2 regions of the Sphingomonas sp. AP28 genome follow, and region 1 is predicted to be linked to the other one. Evidence: riboswitches for the same ligand, from Rfam matches in the RefSeq annotation. Region 1 holds a riboswitch; the other holds the start of a gene.

Evidence for each region. A riboswitch is a leader RNA that binds a small molecule or an ion and turns the genes downstream of it on or off. The one in region 1 is predicted to bind fluoride.
Region 2: another riboswitch for fluoride. It lies ahead of AC1MH0_RS09355 (voltage-gated chloride channel family protein); the one in region 1 lies ahead of AC1MH0_RS21340 (voltage-gated chloride channel family protein).

Annotation. Positions count from the first base shown of each region.
Region 1 covers NZ_JBWXQI010000003.1:46,750-50,673, reverse strand. The annotation lists gene lgt (prolipoprotein diacylglyceryl transferase) at 1-48, shown strand, start outside; gene AC1MH0_RS21345 (chloride channel protein) at 45-1,826, shown strand; fluoride riboswitch at 1,929-2,005, shown strand; gene AC1MH0_RS21340 (voltage-gated chloride channel family protein) at 2,029-3,426, shown strand; gene AC1MH0_RS21335 (DUF190 domain-containing protein) at 3,426-3,839, shown strand.
Region 2 covers NZ_CM155283.1:2,065,903-2,069,826, reverse strand. The annotation lists gene AC1MH0_RS09360 (chloride channel protein) at 1-846, shown strand, start outside; gene AC1MH0_RS09355 (voltage-gated chloride channel family protein) at 922-2,277, opposite strand; fluoride riboswitch at 2,302-2,378, opposite strand; gene AC1MH0_RS09350 (GAF domain-containing protein) at 2,669-3,205, opposite strand; gene AC1MH0_RS09345 (VOC family protein) at 3,394-3,795, opposite strand; gene AC1MH0_RS09340 (PAS domain S-box protein) at 3,792-3,924, opposite strand, start outside.

The DNA of each region.
Region 1 (3,924 bases):
CGTCGCGAGCGGCGTCCGGGAACACCGGCTGCCGTCGCGCCGCTATGACGGACGGACGTCGCATCGTTGCCGCGCAAATCATCTCCCGGCGTCGCGCCCGTGTGCTGGCACGCGATTTCCGGGGATGGCTTCGCGCGAGCGAAGCATCGTTCATCGTGTTGGCGATTGGCATCGGTGCTGCGGCGGGCCTGCTTAGCGTGGTTCTGGGTGCGCTTGCGCGCACCCTGCAACACCTGCTGTTCGCACTGCCTCCGAACACGCGGTTGAGCGGCGTTGCCGAACTCGGCCTGGCGAGCCTGATCGTACTGCCGCTGGGCGGCGTGATCTTCACGGCATTTGGCTACGCGACCCGCGCCCGCAAGCGCCGTCTGGTCGATGCAGTCGAGGCGAACGCTCTGCATGGCGGGCGTATGTCGCTGCCGGATAGCTTGGTGATCTCGGGCCAGACGATCCTCTCCAACGGCTTTGGGGCCTCGGTTGGCCTCGAAGCCGCCTACGCGCAGATGGGCGGGGCCGTGGCATCGGTGCTTGGGGGCTGGCTGAAGCTCCGTCGTGCCGACCAACGCACGCTGGTCGGCGCCGGCACGGGCGCGGCTATCGCGGCTGCGTTCGGCGCTCCCCTGGCCGGGGCATTCTACGCCTTCGAGATCGTTATCGGAACCTACTCGCCCTCGGCGATAGCCCCCGTCGCCGCTGCGGCGCTGGCGGGTGCCCTCGTCGCGCAAACCTTTGGACAGCAACCCTATCTGATCGACGCCGCCTCGAACGCCTCGGTCGAGACGCATCATTACCTGATATACGCCGGGCTGGGTGCGATCTGCGCGCTGCTAGGTATTGCGCTAATGCGTGCCGTCGCGCTGGTCGAGAGCGCATCCCGGCAAACCGGGCTGCCAGAATGGTCGCGCCCTACGCTCGGGGGCCTGTTGCTCATCCCGATCGCGATGGTGTCGCCGCAGGTCCTGTCGGCTGGACACGACGCACTTCATGCCGATCTAGCGCTCGGGGCGTCACTAGGATTCATCCTGCTCGTACTGCTCGCTAAGAGTGCCGCGTCGATCGTGTCGCTCGGGTTCGGGTTCAGGGGCGGACTGTTCTTCGCATCACTGTTCTTGGGAACGCTGATCGGGCATCTGTTCGCCGACACCCTGACGCTGCTGGTCGGTCATCCCGTGATCGACGCTCACAATGCCGCGCTGGTCGGGATGGCCGCGTTCGCAGTCGCGGTCGTGGGCGGACCGATGACAATGGCGATGCTGGTCCTGCAGGCGACGCATGACTTCCCGCTGACCGGGGCTGTCATCGCTGCTTCGCTCGTGTCCTCGACGATCGTGCGGGAGCTGTTCGGCTATTCTTTCTCGACGTGGCGGCTTCACCTGCGCGGAGAGACCATCAAGAGCGCGCGCGACGTGGGATGGGTCAAAACGCTCACTGCGGGCCGGATGATGCGAAAGGAAACGCGCCCCACCCCCGCCTCCATGTCGATCGCGGAGTTCAGGCGCACGTTCCCGCTTGGATCAACCAGCCGGGTCGTTCTGGCGGACGCAAAGGATGGCTATGCGGGGATCGTTGTCGTGCCAGCCGCCTATGCGGAAGGCCTCGATCCGAACGGCACCGTCGCCGCCCTTGCGACGGGACGCGAAATCGTACTCACGCCGGAAATGGACATCACTGCTGTGATGGCATGCTTCGATGAAGCACGGACCGACGAACTCGCGGTGCTGTCTGCCGAATGTCATGTGCTTGGAATCGTTTCCGAAAGTTACGTCCGGCGACGTTATGCGGACGAGCTTGAAAAGGCTCAACGTGAGCTGTTTGGCGAAAGATGACCCTCTCACAATCATCCATTAGCCAAGAGAGCGGTTTCTGAATCGAACGGTTTTTGAAACAACGCGCCACCCGTTGACGGGCCGAGCCTGGACATTCATATGCTACGCCACGGCAATGGATTTCTGCCGGGCTTTCCAGCCGAACCGCCCTCGCAAGGGCCGATGATTCCTACCAAGCGCCGCAAGGCAGCAAGGAGGAATCATGCGCGCGACGTTCCGCAATCTCTACGACGAACTCAACTTGAAGGCGTTCGTCCATAATCGCCACGACCATGCCGTGTCGGTCCTGCGCTGGACGCTGATCCTCGCGCCGATGGCGGCTGCGGTGGGCACGCTCTGCGCCGCTTTCCTATGGCTCCTCGATGCTGCGACCCAGGCACGGTTCGATCATCCCTGGCTGTTGTTCCTGCTGCCGCTGGGCGGCGCGGCGGTGGCCCTGCTTTACCATCTGGTCGGTCACTCGGTCGAGGCCGGCAACAACCTCATCGTCGAACAGATACACGAACCAGGCGGCGGCGTGCCGCTCCGCATGGCGCCGCTCGTCTTCTTCGGCACGATCGTCACGCATCTGTTCGGCGGGTCGGCTGGCCGCGAGGGAACGGCGGTGCAACTCGGCGGCAGTCTGGCCAGCGCTGTCGCTGACCTGTTCAAGCTGGATGCGCCAAGCATCCGCATCCTGCTCATGGCCGGCGTTGCGGCCGGCTTCGGCGCGGTGTTCGGTACGCCATTGGCGGGCGCGGTGTTCGCCCTCGAAGTGCTAGCGGTCGGACGCGTCGAATATGGCGGCCTCGTGCCCTGTCTGCTCGCCGCGCTAGTGGGCGACTGGACGTGTCATGCCTGGGGCATCGATCACACCGCCTACCATGTCGCCTATGCCGCTCCGGCGTCGGCCGCTCTGCTCGTCGAGCCGTTGTTGCTCGCCAAGGCGGCCGTCGCAGGCGTCGCCTTCGGGCTTGCGGGTCTGGTGTTCGCGGAAGCCAATCACGCACTCGGCGGCTTCCTCAAGCGGCGCATCCCCTATGGCCCACTGCGGGCCACGCTGGGCGGCGTCGCCGTGATAGCGCTAGTCTGTCTGTTCGGCACGCGCGCCTATCTCGGCCTCGGCGTCTGGTCTGCCATTCCCGGCGATCCGACCATTGCCGGCTTCTTCGCCCCCCATGTCGATCCGTGGAGCTGGGCGCTCAAGATGCTGTTCACAGTCGTCACTCTCAGCGCCGGCTACAAGGGTGGCGAGGTCACGCCCTTGTTCTTCATCGGGGCCGCGCTCGGCAATGCGCTTGCGGGCCTGCTGAATGCGCCGGTCGACCTGTTCGCTGGCCTGGGCTTCGTCGCGGTCTTTGCGGGCGCGGCCAATGTACCGCTCGCCTGCACGATCATGGGGATCGAGCTATTCGGCGCTGCCCATGCCGTGCCGATCGCCATCACCTGCTTCGTCGCCTACCTCTGCTCGGGGCATAACGGCATCTACCTGTCGCAGCGAATCGCCGTGCCGAAGTATGGCAGGCACCAGGTGCCGCACGCACCGACGCTTCGTGAAGCCCGCGCGACCCGGCGTCGGCCATCGCCACAACCTCTATCCACCAACAAGGAGCTCGATTGATGTCGCAGCAGCACAAGGTCACGCCGACCAAAATCGGCATGGTTCGCATCTACCTCAAGCCATCGGACAAGACCGCGAAGCGGCCGCGCGCCTTCTGGCCTGGCAAGCCGCTCTATCGGGAACTGGTGGCGCAGGCGAAGCGAGATGGCATCATGAACGCCACCGCGCACCATACCCACTATGGCTACAGCAACCACGGACCCGTGCGGGAGAACGGCTCCGAGATCGCCGATCCGCACCTGACGATGTGCGTGGAGTTGATCGGCCAGCGCGCGGAACTTGAACATTTCTGCGAAGGGCATGGCGATCTGCTCGCCGGCAAGGTCATCGTCTACAAGCATCTGGAGCATTGGAGCATCGGGCCCGTGGGGCTTGACCACGAGAATACCGCACCGAATGTGCGGGAAGGCTGAGACCCTCTGGCCTTCCTTCCTGCCGGCAGTGACAGCGGTCGAGATGATGATGGCGGGTTGAGCCACGCCAACGCTCGTTAGCTCC
Region 2 (3,924 bases), on a different replicon from region 1:
TTACATCTCAATTTGGAAGCTCACGTCTCGCTACGCTTCCTGGCGGCCATATTCATCGTGAAGTGCGCGGCGTCCATCATCTCACTTGGCTTTGGCTTTCGAGGCGGCTTGTTTTTCGCATCTTTATTCCTGGGTAGCCTGCTCGGTCATTTGTTCGCCGGCTCTCTCGAATGGGTGGCTGGATTGCCCGTCATCGACCCGCACAATGCTGCTCTGGTCGGGATGGCCGCTTTAGCAGTCGCAGTGGTCGGCGGTCCGATGACGATGGCGATGCTGGTCCTTGAAGCGACCCATGACTTTTCCCTGGCCGGCGCTGCGATCGCCGCATCGCTGGTGTCATCGACGATCGTCCGCGAGCTCTTTGGCTATTCGTTCTCAACGTGGCGGCTGCATCTCCGGGGCGAAACCATAAAGAGCGCCCGCGATGTTGGCTGGGTCAGAACGCTCACGGCTGGCAAAATGATGCGGCGCGTCGAACGGGCCACGCCGTGCAACACGACGATTGCCGAGTTTCGCCGGGCGTTTCCGCTAGGTTCGACAAGTCGAGTCCTGCTCGTCGATGACCACGAAAATTATGGCGGCATCGTACAGACCGCCAGCGCATTCGCCGAAGACGTCGATCAGAAGGCGCCCATCGGGTCATTGGCGATCCACACGGGTCTGGCCCTTACGCCGGACGCGGACATCAGGAACGTCATGACCACGTTCGACACTGAAGGCGCGGACGAACTGGCCGTAGTTGGTAGTAACGGTGCGGTTCTCGGCATCCTGTCCGAGAGCTACGCGCGACGCCGCTACGCGGAGGAACTGGACAAGGCGCAACGTGAGCTATTTGGAGAAAGCTGACCACCACGCGATCAGAGACCGTGCAGCGACTTTACGGATCAGTCTCCGGTCGTCGCAGAAGCCTTGGCGCGGGGATCACAAGCGCGAGCGGCGCACGGCGCGGTGAGCTCGCGCCTCGCGAAGAGTGGCGTTCGGGGTAAGGCCAGTCGCCGGCACCTTCGGCACGGCGACGCGCTGTGACAGGTAGATGCCGTTGTGACCGGAGCAGAGGTAGGCGACGAAGCAGGCCACCGCGATCGGTACCGCATAGGCAGCGCCGAACAACTCGACGCCCATGAAGGTGCAGGCAAGCGGTGTATTGGCAGCGCCTGCGAACAGTGCGACGAAGCCGATCGCGGCGAACACGCCGGTCGGCACGCCGAACATAGGTGCGAGCGCGTTGCCGAGCGCGGCACCAATGAAGAACAGCGGCGTGACCTCCCCACCCTTAAAGCCGGCACCGAGCGTGACGACGGTGAACAGTAGCTTCAGTGCCCAACTCCACGGATGCGTGTCCGGGCCGAAGAAGCTGGCGATGGTGAGACCGTCACGTGTCGCTGCCAGCGTGCCGAGACCAAGATAGTCGCGCGTACCGAACAGGTAGACGAGCGCGATGACGGCGACGCCCCCTATGAGCGGGCGTAACGGACCATAGGGCACGACGCGCTTGAGCCACCCGCCGAGCGCATGATTGGCTTCCGCAAAGACGAGGCCGAGCAACCCGAACGCTACCCCAGCGATGCCGGCCTTGGCGACGAGCAGCGGATCGACGGGCGCTAGCGCATCGATCTGGTAGACGCCGTGGTGGATACCCCAGGCGAGGCACGTCCAATCACCGATCAACGCCGCGACGAGGCACGGCACCAGCGCGCGATATTCGACGCGCCCGATGGCCAGCACCTCCAGCGCGAATACCGCGCCCGCGATCGGCGTGCCGAACACTGCGCCGAACCCGGCCGCGATGCCGCCCATCAGCAGGATGCGGGTGCCGTCAGCATCGAGCTTGAGCGCGCGACCAAAGCCGCTGGCGAGACTACCGCCCAACTGGACGGCAGTGCCTTCCCGTCCGGCCGAACCGCCGAACAGATGCGTCACCACCGTGCCGAAGAAGATCAGCGGTGCCATCCGCAACGGTACCCCGCCGCCCGGTTCGTGGATTTGCTCGACAATGAGGTTGTTGCCGCCCTCCACCGAACGGCCGGTTAGATGGTAGAGCAGCCCAACCACGAAGCCGCTCACCGGCAGCAGGTAGAGCAGCCAGGGCGATGCGAACCGCAGGCGTGTGACCGTATCGAGGCTCCAGAGGAACGCAGCACACAGCGTCCCGATCAGCGCGGCCATCGGCACCAGGATCAGCGCCCAGCGCATGACTGACACAGCGTGATCGTGAAGGTTGCGGGCGAACGCCGGGACGTTCAACTGGGCGATAAGATTACGAAAGGTAGAGCGCACAATTCCTCCTTTGCTGCCTTGCGGCGCCAAGTAGGAATCATCGGCTCTTGTGAGAGCGGTTCGGCCAAGTAGCCCGGCGGGAATCCATCGCCGTTGCTGCGCATATGTCGTCCAAGGAAAATCTCGTCAACGGCCGGTTTGGGTCCGTTTCTCGTTTCACCATCCTATTTAGAAATTCGGCGTGCCGTCAGCCAGGGGGGTAATGCATGCCGCATGAGCCCCGCCTCGACATGAACGAACGGCCGAAGTTGGGGAGCGGAAACTACCCAGTGAACGTCCACAATTGGGTCGATCCCGCCTGCCGCGTACGACTATCAGGTGCTACAGGCCATGGAGTGCTGGTGGCCGTCGAACGACGTAACCGAACGGCTCGCCGATAACGTCTGAGGTCTTACGTTGATGGAGCAACTACCGCCTTCATTCGGCTGGCAAGTTCGCGTTCGACTTCGCGAGCCATCATGACAAGAAGGGACTGATCAAACTCCCCCGCCAGCGGCTCACTGTCCGCAACGCATATCGCGCCAAGCGCCAGTCCCGCGGGATCGGTAATAGGCGCGCCAGCATAGAAGCGGACGAATGGATCATTTCTAACGCTGTCGAACTCTTCAAAACGCGGATCGCTGCGCGCATCGGGGATGACCAGCATCTGCCCGCCCTGCCGAACCGTGACGGCGCAGAAGGCCGTGTTTCGCGGGGTTTCGGTGACACCCAGTCCACGTTCCGCCAACAAAGTTTGCATGCGTCTGTCGATGATTGAGATCGCCGCATACTGCGTCCGATAGTAATCGCGAACGACGTCCACGATGCGCTCAAGCTCCTCGCTGCCGCGCATTTCTAACGCTCTGCTCTGATCTACGGCAAGCTGTCGCTTCTTCTCATTAGAAAAAACGTCCAACCATGAACCGACGTGTGCCCCGTACACATCCATCTCCACACATTACCGTCGCGCAGATATAGAATGGTTTCATATGGCACGTGCAAGGAAATTATCATGTACTAGAAACGTAAATGCATGATTATAGCGTGGTTATAACGTGGAGCTAACGCCAAAATGCTTTATCAGCGGTTTTTGATGGCCATATTGGTTATTTATTGAAATGTTAACTGACGGCACCGTCAAAGTTGGTACGACGAAACCTCTATAAGGTTGCCGTCGGGATCACGCACATAGACCGAACATATCGGCCCCCGCGCGCCCTTTTTGATGACGGGGCCGGTTTCGATCGCAATGCCGAGGTTGCGGAAGTGGCCAGCGACTTCGGCGGGGGGCGTATCGGTCAGGAAGCAAAGATCATCGCTGCCGAAGGTCGGCGTACGCGCGGTAAACCACGCTTCCTGCGAGGCGGATATCGGGCGAAGGTTGATCTTGTTGGGGCCAAATATCATGCTCACGCGAATTGAACCGTCATTCGAGGATGAAACATGCCGCTCCATGCCGAGCGCCTTCTCGTACCACTCCGCCGAAGCATCCACGTCGCGCACGTTGAACACGACGTGATCGATCGCCTTCACTTTCATCGACTGCCCTCTCGGTCGCTGCGTTGGGGTGAAGCAGTTGATGTACGATCCGACCTCTGCGTGGTGGTCTTCATCATGTCCGCCACCTTCAATGCCAACGCCTGCATGGTGAACGGCTTCGTCAACAGC